3 regions of the Streptomyces sp. MAR4 CNX-425 genome follow, and region 2 is predicted to be linked to each of the others. Evidence: riboswitches for the same ligand, from Rfam matches in the RefSeq annotation. Region 2 holds a riboswitch; each other region holds the start of a gene.
What was found. Region 2 has a riboswitch for cyclic di-AMP ahead of ACHZ99_RS31470 (transglycosylase family protein). Riboswitches for the same ligand answer to the same signal wherever they lie in the genome.
Positions count from the first base shown of each region.

Region 1: it holds a riboswitch for cyclic di-AMP, as region 2 does, so the genes downstream of both, ACHZ99_RS28640 (LysM peptidoglycan-binding domain-containing protein) here and ACHZ99_RS31470 (transglycosylase family protein) in region 2, are expected to answer to the same signal.
Region 3: it holds a riboswitch for cyclic di-AMP, as region 2 does, so the genes downstream of both, ACHZ99_RS10885 (M23 family metallopeptidase) here and ACHZ99_RS31470 (transglycosylase family protein) in region 2, are expected to answer to the same signal.

Region 1 covers NZ_JBMDLF010000012.1:143,286-149,568, reverse strand. The annotation lists gene ACHZ99_RS28670 (sugar phosphate isomerase/epimerase family protein) at 1-322, shown strand, start outside; gene ACHZ99_RS28665 (hypothetical protein) at 474-899, opposite strand; gene ACHZ99_RS28660 (ATP-binding protein) at 896-1,474, opposite strand; gene ACHZ99_RS28655 (helix-turn-helix domain-containing protein) at 1,607-2,467, shown strand; gene ACHZ99_RS28650 (DUF397 domain-containing protein) at 2,468-2,716, shown strand; gene ACHZ99_RS28645 (hypothetical protein) at 3,047-3,697, shown strand; cyclic di-AMP (ydaO/yuaA leader) riboswitch at 3,801-3,974, shown strand; gene ACHZ99_RS28640 (LysM peptidoglycan-binding domain-containing protein) at 3,981-4,880, shown strand; gene ACHZ99_RS28635 (FadR/GntR family transcriptional regulator) at 4,999-5,772, opposite strand; gene ACHZ99_RS28630 (SDR family NAD(P)-dependent oxidoreductase) at 5,838-6,283, opposite strand, start outside.
Region 2 covers NZ_JBMDLF010000016.1:32,363-38,645, forward strand. The annotation lists gene ACHZ99_RS31460 (FtsB family cell division protein) at 1-132, opposite strand, end outside; gene eno (phosphopyruvate hydratase) at 309-1,592, opposite strand; gene ACHZ99_RS31470 (transglycosylase family protein) at 1,928-2,533, opposite strand; cyclic di-AMP (ydaO/yuaA leader) riboswitch at 2,610-2,821, opposite strand; gene ACHZ99_RS31475 (transglycosylase family protein) at 2,983-4,065, opposite strand; gene ACHZ99_RS31480 (cytochrome P450 family protein) at 4,173-5,450, shown strand; gene ACHZ99_RS31485 (nucleoside triphosphate pyrophosphohydrolase) at 5,690-6,283, opposite strand, start outside.
Region 3 covers NZ_JBMDLF010000003.1:266,268-272,550, forward strand. The annotation lists gene ACHZ99_RS10880 (VOC family protein) at 35-400, shown strand; gene ACHZ99_RS10885 (M23 family metallopeptidase) at 707-1,837, opposite strand; cyclic di-AMP (ydaO/yuaA leader) riboswitch at 1,849-2,024, opposite strand; gene ACHZ99_RS10890 (PP2C family protein-serine/threonine phosphatase) at 2,248-3,576, opposite strand; gene ACHZ99_RS10895 (cytochrome P450 family protein) at 3,992-5,236, opposite strand; gene ACHZ99_RS10900 (cytochrome P450) at 5,233-6,283, opposite strand, start outside.

The DNA.
Region 1 (6,283 bases), on a different contig from region 2:
GGCGTTCGGCGCCTCGCTGCGCTTCCGCGACGAGCTCGGCGAGTTCGACCCGCTGGACTACGTCAACGCCGCCCCGGGGCGCTACATCGCCTTCCACGTCAAGGACGGCGTGCGGGACCCGGAGCTGACGAACCAGTACCGCGACGTCGTCTTCGGCCGGGGTGAGCTGGACTTCCGCCGGTTCTTCAGCGGGCTGCGGGCGCCCGGGCTGCCGCTGTACCTCTGGGAGCAGGACCGCGGCCCGCAGGAGCCGCAGGGCTCCATCTGGGCGGCCGAGGCGAGCTACGACGCGATGGCGGCCCTGCGCGGCCGGGACTGCTGAACGGGTCCGCAACAGCGCGCGCTCCGGTGCCCCGGCCCGCCCCCGCGGCGGCCGGGGCACCGGGCGTGCGCGGCCCTCGGCGGACCGGCCGTGGGCACCTCCCCCGCAACCGAGTCGAGGAGGTGCCCGGCGGCCGGTCCGCCGCGGGTGGTCAGGCGGCGTCGCTGCGTCCGCCGGCCGCGCCGGCGACATCGCAGGACCAGGCGGGCTCGGTCCCGGTGCGCCGGCAGAGCAGCAGGTACAGCGGGATCGGCGGGGTGTACGGAACCCCGTCGGCCGGGCGGTGCACCAGCCGGGGCACGGCGGCCGCCCCGCCCGGACCCGCCGCCGCGAGGGAGACCGCGGCCCCCGGGGCGTAGTCGACGGCCGGCGGCCAGAACAGGCCGAGGTCGGAGCCGCCCGGCACGATCCACCACCACCGGCCGCCGTAGGCGAAGACGCAGCCGACGCGGGGCAGCCGGGCCGTCACGTCGTATCCGAGGCGCTCCGGCACGCCCACGGCGTCGCAGCCGAGCGCGGCGGCGCCCGCGCCCGGTACGGCCAGCCGGAGCCGGCCGCCGGGCCCGGTGCGCCTCATCCGGCCGCCCGTTCGACGACCGCCCGGCCGGCCACCGCGTCGGCCCCCGATGTCTCCGGCGCACCGGCCGTCCGGGTGCTCGGTGCGGCGGCCCCCCCGGCCGCCGGCACCTCGCGCCGCAGCTGCGCCCAGACCACCAGGCCCGGGCCGGGACGGGCGTCGTACGCCCCCCAGCTGCTGCTCACCGCGGTGACGAGCAGGAGCCCCCGACCCTGCTCGTCCGCGCACGACCGCTGCACCCGCAGGCTTCCCGGCTCGGCACCCTGGTCGGTGACGGCCAGCCGCAGGCTGTCGGCGCTGCAGCGCAGCTCGCACCCTATGCGCCGACTCCCCGTATGCAGCAGTGCGTTGGTCACCAGCTCCGAGAGGACGAGGGTGGCGCTGTCGCCCACCTCGTCCTCCACCCCCCAGCGGAGCAGCTGTTCGCGGGCCAGCCGGCGGGCGACCGCAACGGCCTCCGCCCGACCGGGCACCTCGAACCTGCTCCGCGCCGCATCCGCCCCCGAACGGGCCCCCGGCACGCCGGGGTCCTGTGTCACGACCCCCGAACGATGCAGCTGTGTGGACTGGCTCACGTCCCAAACTATGGTCCCGCCGCGGCCACTTGGCAACCCCCACTCTGAATTTTTCAGAGTTGCCCCTGCACTGTGTGCAGAAAGCTCTGCTCGTGGCACACTGCTTGAGGCATTCGGACAGGGAGGTATGGCGTGAGCGAACCGCGGTCCGCGCCGACCGTGGGGCAGGTCGTTCTCGGCAAACGACTGCAGGAGCTGCGCGAGCACGCCGGGCTGAAGCGGGAGGAAGCGGCCCGGGTCCTGCGCGTCGCGCCGGCCACGGTCCGCCGGATGGAGACCGCCGAGGTCACGCTCAAGGTCCCCTACGTGCAGCTGCTGCTGCAGACGTACGGCATCGGCCAGGAAGAGGTCGACGCCTTCGTCGCGCTCACCGAGGAGGCCAACGAGCCCGGCTGGTGGCAGCGCTTCCACGACATCCTCCCCGACTGGTTCAGCATGTACGTGAGCCTGGAGGGCGCGGCGTCGCTCATCAGGTCGTACGAGCCGCACTTCGTGCCCGGCCTGATGCAGACCGAGGACTACGCGCGGCACGTGCTGAAGATCGGCTCCCTGGGCCGGGTGGGGCCCGCGGAGATCGAGCGGCACGTCGCGCTGCGCATGGAGCGCCAGGAGCTGCTCACCCGCGAGAACGCGCCGCGGTTCTGGGCGATCGTGGACGAGACGGTGCTGCGCCGCCCGGTGGGCGACGGCGCGGTCATGCGCGCGCAGGTCGACCGGCTCCTCGACGTCGCCGCGCTGCCCAACGTCACGTTGCAGATGGCCGAGTTCCGCACCGGGCACCACCCGGGCACGTACAGCCCCTTCGTCCTCTTCCGGTTCGCCGTTCCGGAGCTGCCGGACATGATCTACACCGAGTACCTCACCGGCGCCGTCTACCTCGACGGCCGGCAGGAGGTGGCCTCACACCTCGCCGCCCTGGACCACATGGCGGCCCAGGCGGCGACGGCGAAACGCACGAAGGAGATCCTCCGGGACTTCCGCAAGGAGCTGTGAATGAAACGCATCTACAACGGCATGCCCGCCGCGGACCTCGGCGCCGAAGGCTGGCGCAAGCCGTGGAGCGGCGGCAACGGCGGCAACTGCGTCGAGGCCATGAGGCTGCGCGACGGCCGGATAGCGGTACGGCACTCCGCCGACCCGGACGGCCCCGCCCTGATCTACACCCCGGGCGAGATGGACGCCTTCATCGAGGGCGCCAAGGCCGGCGACGCCGACTTCCTGCTCTCCCGGAGCCCGGAATGACCCACCCCGGCGCACCTGCCGCGCACCCGCGGCGGCGGCGCCACCCGGTCCACTCGCCGGTCGCGACGGACGGCGAGCCCGACCCGGCGAACGGGGGTGTGGCCCGCGCCCGTTGACGGGGGCCACCGGCCGGGAGCACAGAGAGGGAGGGGACGCCCGGGGGGCGTCCCCTCCCTCCACGCGTGCCCTGCCGTCCACGCGCGCGGGCGCGGGCGCGCGATGGAATTCCAGAAATCATGAACCGTGGGTGCACGAAACGCTGCCTTCCGCGACGCAAGGGCGTACGGTATGCCCCCGATGGCCCTCATCAGCCACTCGGGGAGGCCTGCGATGAGCGTGTCACCACCCCCGTCCAGCGGCGCTGCCGGCGCCGGACGGGCGGTCCGGGTCGGGGTGCTGCTGCCCAGAATGCCCGAGGAGCCCGCCTCCTGGCTGGCGGAGTGCGCGGCGTACGACTCCGCCGGCGCGGACGCGCTGTGGCTGGACGGCGGTCCGGACCCGGCGCACGACGTCCTGGCGCTCGCCGCCGCCCTGGCCGGCGCCACCGACCGGGCGAGGCTCGTCGTCGCCCTGCCCGACAGCGTGCCGCAGGCCGCGTGGCTGGCCCGGGCGCTGGCCACCGTGGTGCTGCTGAGCGAGCGCCGGCTGGCACTGGCGGCCGACTCCCGGCGGTGCGCGGAACTCGTCGCCGTCGCCCCCTCGGTGCCCGCCTTCCGCCGGCTGGCGCCCGCGGGGCCGGGGTACGAGGAGCCGGACGGCGGGCGCTGGACCCCGGCGGCGGCGCCGGCCGGGCCGGATGCCTGGCGGGCCGCGCTGGCCGGGGCCGCGCAGCGCGGGGTGCGCGGTCTCGTCGTACCGGCGGGGCCGCCGCTGCTGGAGGCGCTGCGCCGCGGCGGCGGTGTCGAACGTCACAGGCGCCCCATCCGTCCCACGCGTGCGCGCGTAGCCACGGAGCGTCAGAGTAGGCGTGGATCCTCGTGATCCTCTTGTGATCTGCCGTTCGATCTCCTAGTGTCCGAGACGTTCGCAGACGCGAGCACCGCGCTCCGGTACGCCGAATCCTGCCCGTCGGAGCCCGGAACCGTCGTCCCCACAGCCGTTCGGGCAGGAGCGGGGGAACCACTTCTCCGTCGGCCGGAGACACGGTGGCAACCGCACCGGACTCCCCGACTCGGGGTGAAGCCGCATCGCACGACGCGGCCGGGCAACTCCAGCCCGAACCCGACAGCTCACTTCGCAGGCGTCGGAGAAAGAGCGAGCCACCATGGCCGGAACCGGCACCCGGCGCGCGCCCAAGTCGCGCTCCAGCCGCCGCTATGCCGCCGCCGCGGGCGTGGGCATAGCCCTGCCCGTCGCCGGCGGAGTCGCGGCGACCGCCGCGCACGCCTACACGGTCGAGAAGGGCGACACCCTCTCGGAGATCGCCGAGGACAACGGATTCGGGGCCGACTGGCAGCGGCTCTACGAGGCCAACAAGGCGGCGGTCGGCGACAACCCGCACCTGATCCTCCCGGGCCAGGAACTCGACCTCGACGGGAAGAAGCAGGCCGCCGACAAGCCGACCGAGGCCGACCGGACCGCCGCCGAGACCGAGAAGAAGCAGCGGTACGTCACGCACACCGTCGGCGCGAACGACACGCTGTCCAAGATCGCCGCGAAGTACGACGTGCCCGGCGGCTGGCAGCGCGTCTACGTCGACAACGAGAAGGCGATCGGCGACAACCCGGCCGCGCTGACGGTCGGCACCGAGCTGCGCGTCGACACCGAGGGCGGCGAGGTCGACCGGTCGATCGACCCGAACGGCTCGTCCTCCGCCGGGAGTTCGGGCGGCTCCGGCGGCGCCACCGAGGCGTCGCAGGCGAGCGTGCCGACCACCGAGTCCGGCATCCAGGCCGCGGCCCGGGAGATCGTGCCCGCCGACCAGTTCACCTGCTTCAGCAACATCGTGGAGCGGGAGAGCGGCTGGGACCACACCGCGACGAACCCCAGCTCCGGCGCCTACGGCCTGATGCAGGCCCTGCCGGGCTCGAAGATGGCCTCGCACGGCGACGACTGGCAGACCAACCCGGTCACCCAGCTGGAGTGGGGCCTGGACTACATGAACGACCGCTACGGCAGCCCGTGCGGCGCCTGGGAGTTCTGGCAGGCCAACAACTGGTACTGACCCCCCGGGCCGGACGGCCCGCCGGAGTGCCGAAGCCGCCCCGTCGCGCGGATGCGTCCGCGCGGCGGGGCGCACGCGTGGGTACGGGACCGCGGAACCGCCCCGCGCCGGCCGCCCGTCAGCCCGCCGCCGGGCCCGGCTCCTGCTCCGGCGCCGCGGTCAGCTCGGCGAGGTCGTGCGCCGCCTGCGCGAGCAGCCCGCGCATCGCCGTCTCGGCGGCGTCCGGGTCCTCGGCCCGTACCGCGTCGAGCACCGCGCGGTGGCTCGGCACCGGGTCCCCGGGATGGTGCCCGGGGCCGTGCACCAGCCGGTCGCGGGCGGCCAGGCCGGTGGCGATGACCAGGTCCATGCGCTCCAGCAGCTCGTTGTGCGAGGCGGCCAGCAGCGCGCGGTGGAACGCCAGGTCCGCCGCGACGGCCGCGGCGGAGGCGGCGGCCCCGTCCCGCGCCTCGGCCATCGCCGCGAGCGCCGCGTCCAGCGCCGCCAGGTCCGCGGCGGTGCGCCGCACCGCCGCCAGCCGCACGGCCGCCGGCTCGACGATGCCGCGCACCTCGTCCAGGTCCCGCAGCAGCGGCGAGGCGGCCCGCGCGGCGGCACCGTCGCCCTGCTCCCGCCCGGCGGTCTCGAAGCGCCAGCGCAGCACGTCGGCGTCGAGGAGGTTCCAGTCGGAGCGCGGCCGGACGAACGTGCCGCGCTTCTGCCGGGCGTCCACCATGCCCTTGGCGGCCAGCACCTTCAGCGACTCGCGCAGCGCGGTGAGGCTGACGCCCAGCTCGGCCTGCACGGCGGCGAGGTCGAGGGTGGCGCCCTCGGCTATCTCGCCGCTGAGGACGCGGTGCGCGAGGGCCTCCACCGTCTGGCCGTGCACTCCGCGGCGGGCGTAACCCGACATGGCCGCTTGCTCCTCCCTGTGTCGCTGCTCCGGCGCGCCCCGGCGGGCCCCCGCCCGTTCCGCCTTCAGGCCGATGACTTTACGACGCTCCAGCCGCCGTCCACGACCAGGCTGGCGCCGGTGACGTAGGACGCCTCGGGCGAGGCGAGGAAGGCGACCGCGGCGGCCACCTCCTCCGGCGCGCCCAGCCGGCCGGCGGCGGTCTGCGCCGCGCTGGCCCGGCGGTCCTCCTCGGGGACGCGGTCCCACAGCCGGGTGAGCACGGGGCCGGGCAGCACGGTGTTCACCCGTACCGACGGGCCGTACTCGACGGCGAGTTGGCCGCCGAGCGACAGCAGCCCGCCCTTGGCGGCGGCGTACGCGGGATGGCCCGGGATGCCGTGCGTGGCGTGCACGGACGAGACCAGCACCACGGCTCCGGGGGCGTCCGGCTGCGCGCGCAGGCCGGGCAGGCAGGCGCGGAAGCCGAGGAACGCGGCCGTGAGGCCGACGTCGACCTGGCGCCGCCAGG
Region 2 (6,283 bases):
CACCGCGGCGCGCCCCGTCAGCCGGCTGCGCCGGGCCGGGCGGGTCCGGTAGACGCGCTCGGAGACCCGGCTGACGGCCTGCTCGCCGAGCAGCTTGAGGCGGGTGGTGGTGGAGAAGCGCTCCCTGGCCATGTGCGTCGCGTCCTCCTCCCCGGGATCCCGGGCGCGCCCCGAGCGGCCTGCGGCGGCCGGTCGGCGGCCCCGGTCGCACCCTACGCGGTGCGGCCGGGGCCGGGCGGGTCCGACGCCGATGTCGTACGGATACGGGTACGGGCCGGCCGGCGGCCCGGCGGTCGCCGGGCGGCGGCTCAGCCGTTCTTGTAGCGGGGGAAGGCGCTGCGGCCCGCGTACTCGGCGGCGTCGTCGAGGATCTCCTCGATGCGCAGCAGCTGGTTGTACTTCGCCACCCGCTCGGAGCGGGCCGGGGCGCCGGACTTGATCTGGCCGCAGTTGACGGCGACGACCAGGTCGGCGATGGTGACGTCCTCGGTCTCGCCGGAGCGGTGGGACATCATGCACTTGAAGCCGTTGCGCTGGGCCAGCTCGACGGCGTCCAGGGTCTCGGTCAGCGAGCCGATCTGGTTGACCTTGACCAGCAGCCCGTTCGCCGCGCCCTCGTCGATGCCGCGCTGGAGCCGCTCGGGGTTGGTGACGAAGAGGTCGTCGCCGACGATCTGGACCTTGCCGCCGAGGCGCTCGGTCAGCGCCGTCCAGCCGGCCCAGTCGTCCTCGAACAGCGGGTCCTCCAGGGAGACCAGCGGGTAGTCCGCGACGAGCTGCTCGTAGTACTCCGTCATCTCGGCGGCGGAGCGCTCCTTGCCCTCGAAGACGTACGTGCCGTCCTTGTAGAACTCGGAGGCGGCGACGTCGAGCGCGAGGGCGACGTCCTGGCCGGCGGTGTAGCCGGCCTTCTGGATCGCCTCGATGATCAGGTCCAGCGCGGCCCGGTTGGAGTCGAGGTTCGGCGCGAAGCCGCCCTCGTCGCCGAGGCCGGTGGACAGGCCGCGCTCCTTGAGGACGGCCTTGAGCTGGTGGTAGACCTCGGCGCCGCAGCGTACGGCCTCGGAGAACGACTCGGCGCCGATCGGCGCGATCATGAACTCCTGGATGTCGACGTTGGAGTCGGCGTGGCTGCCGCCGTTGAGGATGTTCATCATCGGCACGGGCAGCACGTGCGCGTTGGGGCCGCCGAGGTAGCGGAAGAGCGGCAGGTCGGAGGCTTCGGAGGCGGCGTGCGCGACGGCGAGTGAGACGCCGAGGATGGCGTTCGCGCCGAGGGAGGACTTGTCGGGGGTGGCGTCCAGGTCGAACATCGCCTGGTCGATGAGGCGCTGCTCGGTCGCGTCGTACCCGACGAGCTCGGGGCCGATCTGCTCGATGACCGCGAGCACGGCCTTCTCCACGCCCTTGCCGCCGTAGCGGTCCTTGTCCCCGTCCCTCAGCTCCACGGCCTCGAAGGCGCCGGTGGAGGCGCCGGACGGGACGGCAGCACGGCCGGTGCTGCCGTCGTCGAGGCCGACCTCGACCTCGACCGTGGGGTTGCCGCGGGAGTCGAGAATCTCGCGGGCTACGACGACGTCGATCGACGGCACGGTGTCTCCTTCGGAGCGATTCGCTACGGGTTCCGCCCTGAGCCTAGCCGCCCGGGGTGACGGGCCCGGCCCGCACCCGGCCGCATTCCGCGGTACGAGACGGTACGGAGCCGGCGCCGGCCGCCGGACGGACGGCGTACGGGCGGCGGGCGGGCGGCGGGCGGCACGGGCGGGCGGCGACGCGCGGCGCGCGGCGTTCGGCGGCGGGCGGTGGCGTACGGCGTGGTCGTCCCGGCCCGCGCACCGGACGGGCCGGGACGGCCGCGCCGTACCGCGCGGGCGGGCCGTCCGGCACGTGCTCCGGGGCGGCGGCCCGCCCGCGCGGGGCGCGGGCCCTACCTCACCTTCAGCTTCTGACCCGGGCGGATCAGGTCGGGGTCCGCGCCGACGACCGACTTGTTCTCCTCGTAGAGCTGCTGCCAGCTGTCCGCGCCGTGCCGGCGGGCGATGTCGTCGAGGGTGTCGCCCTCGCGGACCTCGTAGTAGAAGCCCCGGAAGACGGTGCGGGACTCCGGCTGGGTCTGCTCCTGAGCCTGCTCCTGGGCCTGCTGCTGCGGCTGCTCCGCGGCCTGCTCCTGGGGCGCGGCCGGAGCGAGCTGCCCGGCCGGCGGGCCGCCGGCGGTCAGGCCGGCGCGGGGGCCGCAGTTGGGCCACGCGCCCGGGCCCTGCATGGCCAGCAGCCGCTCGGCCACCGCGATTTGCTGCTCCTTCGTCGCCAGGTCGGCGCGCGGGGCGTAGCCGCCGCCCCCGGCCGCCTCCCAGCTGGACTGGGAGAACTGGACGCCGCCGAAATAGCCGTTCCCGGTATTCGTCGCCCAATTTCCTCCGGACTCGCAGGCGGCCACCCGTTCCCACGTATCGATCGGGGCGGCGGCGGCGTTGTGGGCGCCCAGTACGGGCAGCCCGATGGCGGTTCCGGTGGCGCCCATGAGAACGGCCATGCGGGAGTGCGTGCCCAGGCGGGCCTCGGCGGCGGGGCGGCGGTGCTTACCCGTTCCGGCAGGAAGAAGCATGATGCTCTTTTCTCACCGACGCCTGCGAGGTGAGCTGTCGGGTGCGGGCTGTGAGTGCCCGGCCGTACGTCGAGCGTGCGGCTTGACCCCAAGCCGTCCGGTCCGCCTTCTCGTTGGACCGGATCGGCGCCTACCGTGGGTCCCCCGCTCCTGTCAGCGGTGCTTCATGCACGGATGGCCCGGGTGAACGCCGACAGGATTCGGCGTGAGGCGATCACCGGGGCTCGCGGTGGCGAGCAATGTGACGGTAAGCACATAGGCGTGTGCGATTCAAAGACCTCGGAAAGTTCCGTGCCTGGTTTTCCGCCCGTCAGCTAGCCCGGTCAGCCGATTACGTCAAATATGACTAATCCGTGTGCACTTAGCCGGGGGCCGGGTCAGTTTCCACCCAATTCGAGTTCCTGACCAGGCTTGATGTTGTCGGGGTCGGCGCCGAGCGAGTTCTTGTTTCCGTCATACAACTCGGACCATCCGCCCTCCAGCGAATGCTCCGTGGCGATCTCGGAAAGGGTGTCACCCGGTCGGACGGTATAACTGCCGTCGCCCGCGCCGGATTCGCCGGACCCGCCGTCACCGTCGCGCTCCGCCGGGTCGCCGGGGATCTCGGCGATCCACTCGCGGCCCGGGTCGGGCAGCTCGGTCGCGCCGGGCCCCTGGGAGGCGCCGGGGGTCTCCACGGCCTCGCGCGGCGCCTCGGGGACAGCGGAGCCGTCGGAGCCGTCGGGGGACGGCAGGGCGTCGGACGGGGTCGGGGTGGGCGTCGCGGAGGCGTCCGGGGCGCGGTGGCGGCCGGTGCCCTCCGTGGCCTCGGCGCCGTCGCCGCCCTCGGAGTCCCGGCCGGCCCGGTCGCCGGAGTCCGTGGCGGCCTCGCCGGGGTCCTGGGAGCCGCGGTGCTTGCCGCCGCCGGAGGGCTCCCCGCGGTCGCCGTCGTCCCCGCGGTCCGTGTTCCGGTCGTCGCCCTCGCGCTGGGCGCCGTCCGTGCCGTCCTCGCCGTCCGTGGCCCCGGGGTCGGGGGCAAGCGTGGGCGGGGTGGTGGGCGGCAGCGGAAGGTGGGCGCCGGGGTCGACCTCCGGCTCCGCCTCGTCGGCCGCCAGCCCGGCGTCGGCGGCGCACTCCGGCCACGCCCGGTCGGCGCCCATGCCGTCGAGGATGCGCTCGGCGACGGTGATCTGCTGCGCCCGGCTGGCGAAGTCGGGCTGCGAGGCGAACTCCTCGCCGCCGTACTCCTGCCACATGTCCATGGTCAACTGCAGGCCGCCGTAGTACCCGTTGCCCTCGTCGGCGCTCCACAGCCCGCCGCTCTCGCACTCGGCGACCCGGTCCCACGTGCCGGCGTCGGCGGCACTCGCGCCGCTCGCGCCCAGCAGCGGCAGGGCGATGCCCGCCCCGGTCGCGCCGGCGGCGACGACGAACGCGGGGGCCTGGCGGGGACGTCGGTGGCGTCCGTTACCCGAGCGCATGCGAGTGCCTTTCGTTCCCTGTGTGTTCGAGCCAGTGGCCGAACTTAATACCGAAGTACCCCCGATCACAAGTTGATCGCCTGATAGTCACGCCCAGATCACAGAGGATGGCCGAAGCGTGCCGGGTCGGCCCCCGGTACGGTCGGGGCGTGACCACCGCGCCCGTCCCCGAGCTGTTCGGCTGGGAGTTCGCCGCCGACCCCTACCCCGCGTACGACCGGCTGCGCGCGCACGCCCCCGTGCGCCGGACGACGCTCCCCAGCGGCGTCGAGGCGTGGCTCGTGACCCGCTACGCCGACGCCCGCCGGGCGCTCGCGGACCCGCGGCTGTCGAAGAACCCGGTACACCACGCGGACGACGCGGCGGCGAAGAGCAAGACGGGCATTCCGGGCGAGCGCAGCGCGGGTCTCATGACGCACCTGCTGAACATCGACCCGCCCGACCACACCCGGCTGCGCCGGCTGGTGTCGAAGGCGTTCACGCCGCGGCGCGTGGCGGCGTTCGCGCCGCGGGTCCAGGAGCTGACGGACGGCCTGATCGACGGGTTCGCCGGCCGCGGCAGCGCCGACCTCATCCACGAGTTCGCCTTCCCGCTGCCGATCTACGCCATCTGCGACCTGCTCGGCATCCCCCGCGAGGACCAGGACGACCTTCGCGACTGGGCGGGCATGATGATCCGGCACGGCCGGGGGCCGCGCGGCGGCGTCGCCCGCGCGGTGAAGAAGATCCGCGCCTATCTCGCGCAGCTGATCCACCGCAAGCGGCGCGGCGACGGCGACGACCTGGTCTCCGCGCTGATCCGCGCCTCCGACCACGGCGAGCAGCTCACCGAGGAGGAGGTGGTGGCGATGTGTTTCGTGCTGCTCTTCGCGGGCTTCGAGACCACCATCAACCTCATCGGGAACGGCACCCACGCGCTGCTGCGCCACCCCGCGCAGCGGGCCGCGTTGCAGGACGCCCTCACCCGCGGCGACCGCGGGCTGCTGGAGACCGGCGTGGAGGAGCTGCTGCGGTTCGACGGGCCGGTGGAGATGGCCACGTGGCGGTACGCGACCGAGGCGCTGGAGATCGGCGGCGTGGCCGTCGCGGAGGGCGACCCCGTCCTCGTCGTCCTCGCCGCGGCGGACCGCGACCCGGCCCGGTTCGACGCCCCCGCCACCCTCGACCTCGCCCGCCGGGACAACCCGCACCTGGGCTACGGGCACGGCATCCACTACTGCCTCGGCGCCCCGCTGGCCCGGCTGGAGGGGCAGACGGCGCTGGCGGCGCTGCTGACCCGGCTGCCGGACCTGCGGCTGGGCGAGGACGCCGGCGAGCTGCGCTGGCGCGGCGGGCTGATCATGCGGGGGCTGCGGACGCTGCCGGTGGAGTTCACGCCGCGGTGACCGGGCGGCGGGCGCGGGCCGCCGGGGGCGGGAGCCGCCGGGGAGGGGGCGGGAGGCCGGGACCGGGAGCGGGGAACGACCGAGCCGGGAAGGGCGGAGCCGGGAGGCCGCCGCGGGGCCCGGGAGGCCCCGGGGAGCCCGGGAGACCCCGGGGAGCCCGGGAGGCACCGGGGAGCACGGGAGGCACCGGGGGGCCCGGGGGCACGGGGCCCCCGGGGGGGCACGCCGCGGCCCGAGGTTCAGCGGCCCTCCGCGCCCTCGCCGTCCTCTCCGTGGTCCCCGCCGTCGCCACCCGGCTCCGTCCTCGGCTCCGTCGTCGGCTCCGTCGTCGGCTCCGCCGCTTCCGCCTCCGCGGCGCGGATCGCCTCCCGGTACGTACGCGCCGCCGCCCGCAGCGCCGTCTCCGGGTCGACGCCGGCGGCCTCGGCCCGTAGCGCCAGGGCGAGCAGTTCGGTGCCGAAGCCGTCCGCGGGCGGGTCCGGCACGGCCAGGCCCGCCGTGCGGGCGCGGCCCGCCAGCTTCGCCACCAGCGACAGCGCGGGCTGGGCCGGCGGGACGCCGTCCGTCACCGACGTGCGCCTCTTCTCCACGGCCTTCTCGCGCAGCCAGTGCGCCTTGACGTCCGCCGGGGTCTCGGCCACCGCGTCGCCGAAGACGTGCGGGTGGCGGCGGACCAGCTTCTCCACGAGGGTGCCCGCCACGTCGTCCACCGAGAACGGCGCGTCGGGGTCCTCCTCGGCGATCCGCGCGTGGAAGACGACCTGCAAGAGCACGTCTCCCAGCTCCTCGCGGACCGCCTCCGCGTCCCCCGACTCGATCGCCTCGACCAGCTC
Region 3 (6,283 bases), on a different contig from region 2:
TCCGGGTGTCGGTCGGCCGTGGCACCGTGACCGCATGGACGCCTATATCCGCAACATCGTGCTCGACTGCGCGGACGCCCGCGAGCTCGCCGACTTCTACACCCGGCTGCTCGGTATGCGGATCATCCGCGAGGACTGGATGGTGATCGCCAAGGACGAGGACAGCTTTCCACGGCTGGCGTTCGAGGAGGTGCCGGGCTACCGCCCGCCGCTCTGGCCCGACCTCGACCGCGCGTACCCCCAGCAGATGCACCTCTGCTTCGGCGTCGACGACTCCGCCGCCGCCGGCGAGCTGGCGCTGCGGCTCGGCGCCACGCGGCTCTCCGAGGAAGGGGGCAGCTGCCCGGTGTTCGCGGATCCGGCGGGGCATCCGTTCTGCCTCTGCGGGCCCGGGGAGTAATCCCGCCCCCGCCTCTCCCGGGAGTGGGCCGGTCTTCCTCTCCGGGCACGGAGCGGGCCCGGGGAGGGATCCGCCTCCCCGGGGGCGGGAGTGCGGTCCTCGCGGGGTGGAAAAGGCCGACGGCCCTGGTGTCGGGGGGTCGGCCACCAGGGCCGCCGGCGGTCTCGGCGCGCGCGCCCGGACGCCACGGGGGAAGGTGCGTACGGGCACGCCGGAGACGTGGGAGGTGGGCTTATGGGGGCTTGCGGTCCGTCGGGCGGCGGGGGGTTCCGTCCCGGCCGGTGGCGGCCGGGGGTCCCGCCGGCGTCAGACCGGGGCGCCGTTGTTGCGCAGCCAGGCCAGCGGGTCTATCGCGTCCCCGCCGCCGGGTCGTACTTCGAGGTGCAGGTGCGGGCCGGTGACGTTGCCGGTGGCGCCTACGCGCCCGATGACGTCGGCGGTCGTCACCTCGCCGGAGGACTGGATGATGGAGGACAGATGGCAGTACCAGATCTCGGTGCCGTCTTCGAGCGTGAGGACGATGCGGTAGCCGTACGAGCCGGCCCAGCCGGCCTCGGTGATGGTGCCGCCGTGCACGGCCTTGACCGGGGTGCCGGTGGAGGCGGCGAAGTCCTGCCCGGTGTGGCCCGCGGCCCACATGTCGCCGGACTCGCCGAAGGTCGAGGTGAGGGTGTAGCTGTCGAGCGGGGAGACGTAGCTGGCGGCGAGCTTCGCGAGGCGCTCGGCCTCCGCCTTGCGGCGGGCCTCCTCCTCGGCCTTGCGGCGGCGCTCCTCCTCCAGGCGACGCTGCCGCTCCTCCTCCGCCGCCTTCGCCTCGGCGGCCTCCTCGGCCGCCTGCTGGGCGGCCTCGGCCTCCGCCGCCGCGCGGGCCGAGGCGTCGGCCTGGGCCTGCTGCTGGTCGGCCTGCTCCAGGATGCGGGCCCGCAGGGCCTCGCCGGAGTCGGCGGCCGGGGTGGCGGTGTCCGAGCCGGAGGTGGCGGCGTAGCTCACCTGGGTGAGCGGCGCCGTGGTGACGACGGCGTCGTCGGTGGCGGGCTCTTCCTCGGTGGGCATCAGTTCGCCGACGCCCGGCAGGCTCTCGGCGTCCGGCAGTTGCGCGCTTATCTCGTTCGCGACGGCGTCGACCTGGTCGGGCATGGATATCGCGACCGGCGGCTTCTCCTGCGCCGTGGCCACGCTGCCCGCGCCGACGGCGGCGAAGACGCCCACGCCCAGGACGGCGCCGCTGCGCGCCATGCTGCCGCCGCGCTGCTTGGCGAGACGCCGGCGGCCGCGGGAGGGAAGGTCGTCCTCGGGAAAGACTTCGTCGACCGGCTCTTCGGCGGCGTAGCCCGGGGGCGCATATCCGTCGGGGGCGGTGCCGCCCGACGCATAGCCGTCGTAGCCGTAATCGTCATAGCCATGGCCGTAGCCAGGCCCAGGCCTGTAGGACGCCACGAAGGCGTACTCCTTTCCTTCCTTCTCGCCTACCGGGTTAGCTGACGGGTTCGGAGCAGGAAGGTCTCCTACGGGTCGCCCCCTGTGGGAGGTTGGCCCGATTCACCCCAAGGTGGTGGTTCCCCGGTTCCCTCGGTGTTTCCGTTGCTGCAGTTGTTCCACGTGCGGGATTCGGCGACGGCGCACGGAGCCGCCTCTTGCGGCGGCAGTGACGACCGCGCTGCGTTACCGCACGCTAGCGGACGTCGGCGTTCGATTCCAAGTCGTTCCCGTTATTCAGTTGTGCTTTGCCGCGGACGATACGGGCATGTACCAGCGGAATCGGACAAGTTGACGCGACGGCTACGCGGGGAGAGGTCCGGTCGTTAGCTGATCGTGCATCAGTTGTTATGCGGAGTGGCGCTGTTTCATTACGGAGCGTGTGCATCGGGAGGGGCGGCCGGAAGCCGGCGGAAGGAGGTGCCCGAGCGGGAGCGGGAGAGGGCGAACAGCGCCATGTCGTCCGCGACGCGCCCGCCGGTGTAGCGGGTCACGTCGTCCAGGAGCGTGTCCAGCAGCGCGTGCGGACCGTCGAAGACGCGGCCGTCCATCCGCGCCAGCGGGTCGTAGAAGACACCGGCGGCGTCCCGGGCCTCCGTCACGCCGTCCGTGTACAGCAGGAGCGACGCGCCCGGCGGGAACGCCACCTCCAGCAGCTCGTCCGGCCACGTGCCCAGGTCGCCCATGCCGAGCGGCAGCGCGTGCTCCCGCGGCTGGAGCAGCCGCGCCGCGCCGTCCGAGCCCAGCAGCAGGGGCGCCGGGTGGCCGCGGTTGAGCAGCCGCAGCGCGCCGCCGTCGCGGTCCGCCTCCGCCAGCACCGCCGTCGTGAACCCCTCCACCCGGTCCACCCCGCTGCGCCCCGTCTCCTCACGCTGAAGCGCCCGCTCCAGCCGCCGCGCGACCCCGTCGAGCCGCGCCTCCTGCTCGGCCGCCTCCCGGAAGCAGCCGACGACCACGGCGACGGACTCCACCGCCTCCAGCCCCTTGCCGCGTACGTCCCCGACGATGCAGCGCACGCCGTACGGGCCCTCCTGGACGGCGTAGAGGTCGCCGCCGATCCGGGCGTCGACGTCGGCAGCCTGGTAGCGGGCGGCGATCCGCAGGCCGCCGAAGCCGTCCGGCGGGTTCGGCAGCAGCGCGCGCTGCGCGGCGACGGCAACGTGGCGGGCGGAGGTGAACCGGCGGTAGTTGCGCTGGATGAGCACGTTCATGCCGATCGCCACGACGCTGAGCACGAGCTGCGACACCATCTGGATGACCGACCCGGAGTGCGTGACGGTGCCGTTGAGGACCTCCAGCATGACGAACACGAACAGCGCGGTGACCGCGACCGTCACGGTGCCGCGCAGGGTGAGCAGCACGGCGGCGACCATCGGGATGCTCTCGAAGACCGGTGACGCCCGCAAACCCTCCGGCGTGAACCCGTAGAACACCGCGGCGGCGACGATGAGCCCGGCCGGCAGCCAGCGCAGCACCGGCCCGACGCGCCGCTCGGCGGTGCCGGTCACCTCGTCGATCCGCGGCCGGGTGTCGCGCGCCGGGGCGCTGCTGCCGACCCGGTAGCCGCGGCCGTCCTTGTACGGCCCGGACCACCGGTTCCGGGCCGTACGAGGACCGCCGCGGCGGTCCGGCCGGCCGCCCCTCCCCGGGCCCCGCGCGCTGCCGCCCTGCTCTCCCGCATCATCCCGCACCGGCGGCACCTGCCCTCTCCAGCGCTGTCCCTCCTGCACGGCCGGCATGCGGGCCTCGCCGTCGTTCCCAGACTCCCGGGTGCCGGGCGGCGGGGCGACCGCACGAGGCCGGGCGGGTGACGGCGGGACCCGGGGAGGCGGGAGGCGGGCGGCGGGAGGTGGGCGGCGGGCGGTGGGCAGCGGGCAGGGGTCGGCTACCGGGGCCGTGGGCCCGTGGGCGTGCAGGCGCAGCACGCGCGGCAGACGCCGTACGCGCCGCACGCGCGGGCGCACCCGGCAGCGGCGGGCGCACCCGGCATCCGCGGGCAGCGCCTCCCGCCCGACGGGCGGGTCGGCTCAGGGCGCGGGCCGGGATGCCGCCGCCCCGGGCACGCCCCGCCGGGGCCGCGCCCGCCGCCCCGCCCCGCCCGCCGCCCCGCCGCCGTCAGGCGAGACGGACCGGGAAGGACGCCAGGTCGTTCTGGGTCAGCACCGGCAGGTTCCGGATCTCCTCCACCGGCACCGCCGCCCGCAGCCCCGGGAACCGCGCGAAGAGCGCCGGCAGCGCCACCCCCGCCTCCAGCCGCGACAGCGCCGCGCCCGGGCAGATGTGCGGGCCGTGCCCGAACGTCATGTGCCGGATCGGCGTCGGCCGCGTCACGTCGAAGGCATCCGCGTCCGTCCCGTGGTGCCCGGCGTCCCGCCCGATCGCGCGGTACGAGATGACGACTCCCTCGCCCTTCTCGATCACCGTGCCGGCGATCTCGATGTCGTCCGTCGCGAACCGCATCAGCAGGTGGGTCACCGGCGGGTCGTAGCGCAGCGCCTCCTCGATCGCCGTTTCCCACGTCACCGTGCCCTCGCGGACCAGGTCGAGCTGCCCGGGGTGCGTCAGCAGCCCGCGCACGGTGGTGAGGAGGAGCGAGATCGTGGTCTCATGCCCGGCCGCGATCATCGACTTCAGGTTGCCGACGACCTCCTCCTCGGTCAGCGGCTCGCCGCCCTCGTCGGCGAGGATCAGCGCGCTCGTCAGGTCGTCGACGGGCTCGGCGGCCTTCTGCCGCACCATGTCCGTGAACACGCGGTCCAGCTCCGCCATCACCGCGAGCCGCTCGTCCTGCGGGGTGAGCATGGAGAAGAACGCCTTCCACAGCCGCATCTGCCGCGGTATCTCCGATTCGGCGACGCCCATCAGCGCGCACACCACCCGCATCGGCAGCGGCTGCGCGAAGACCTCCTTGAGGTCCACCACGCCGTCGCCCGCGGCCGCCGCCGACTCCAGCGCGTCGAGCAGCTCCGCCGTCACCCGCTCGACCACCGGCCGCAGCGCGTCGAGCCGCCGCGGCGTGATGGCCTGGGCCGTCTTGGTACGCAGCCGCCGGTGCTCGGCGCCGTCGACGGTGAACATCGACCGGCCCGGGTCGACCATCCCGATCAGCGGCCACTCGGCGGTGACCGCGCCGGTCTGCCACAGCCGCCAGGCGCCGATGTCCTTGACCAGCCGGGCGTCGGTGAGCAGTTGCCGCGCCTCCGCGTGCCGCGTGACGGTCCACGCGGGCACGCCGAGCAGCTCGATGCGGGTGAGCGGGGCGGCGGCGGACAGCCGCGCGGTCTCGCCCGCGAGGTCGCGTACGAGGGGGTCGATGGCCAGCGGGGCCGTGTCGGCGCCGGCGGCGTGCGGGCAGTTCACGGGTGGCCTCCTGCGGCGCGTACGGGGGTGAAGGTGACCGGCAGGGCGGTCATCCCGCGCAGGAACGGGGACGGCCGCCGCACCAGCGTCCGGGCCGGTACGGACAGGTCCAGGTCGGGCAGCCGGTCGAGGAGCACCTCAAGGCCCGTACGGGCGATGATCTCAGCGATCTCCTGGGCCGGGAAGGGGCACCGGAAGTCGCCGTAGCCGAAGGCGAAGTGGGCGCTGTTGCCGGCCTGCGCCCCCGCGCCGCTGCCTCCGTACCCGCCCCCGTACCCGCCGCCGTGGCCCCCGCCCGTGCCGACGAGGGCCTGCTGGATCTGCGGGTCGTCGTTGGCGGCGGCGAGGCCGAGGAGCAGCAGGTCGCCGGCGCCGACGGGGCATCCGCCGAGCTGGGTGTCGCGCGCGGCCCAGCGGCCGACGAGGATCTGCGTCGGGGTGTCCTCCCACAGCACCTCGTTCATGGCCTGGCCGACGCTGTGCCGCCCGCCGCCGAGGGCGGCGGCGAAGCGGTCGTCGGTGAGCATGAGGCGGATGGAGTTGCCGATCCAGTCGGCGGTGGGCAGGAAGCCGGCGGCGGTGGTGTCCTTGAGGTCGAGCATGACCTCCTCGTCGGTGAAGTGCATGGGGTCGGCCAGCATGCGCGAGGCGACGTCCTGGCCGGGCGCGAGCCGCTTCGCGGCGACCAGCCGGGTCATGTGCCCGACGAAGGTCTCGTACGCCTTGAGCGCCCCGGGCCCGCCGTCCGCCAGCTCGTTGAGCACCTGCGCGAGCTGCCGCCCCTCGGCGTCGGGGAAGCCGATGAGCCGGGCGAGGACGAGGACGGGCAGCGGCACGGCGTAGTCGCCGACGAGTTCGGCGCTGCCGCGGGAGCAGAACGAGTCGATGAGCCGGTCCGCGAGCTGCTCGCAGTGCCGGCGCAGGTCGAAGGGGTCGACGCCCTCCAGCGCGGCGCCGACCATGACGGCGTGCCGGCGGTGGTCGGCGGCGGAGGCGGTGAAGTGGATGGACGGCATGACCTGGCCGACCATCGGCAGCAGCGGCCAG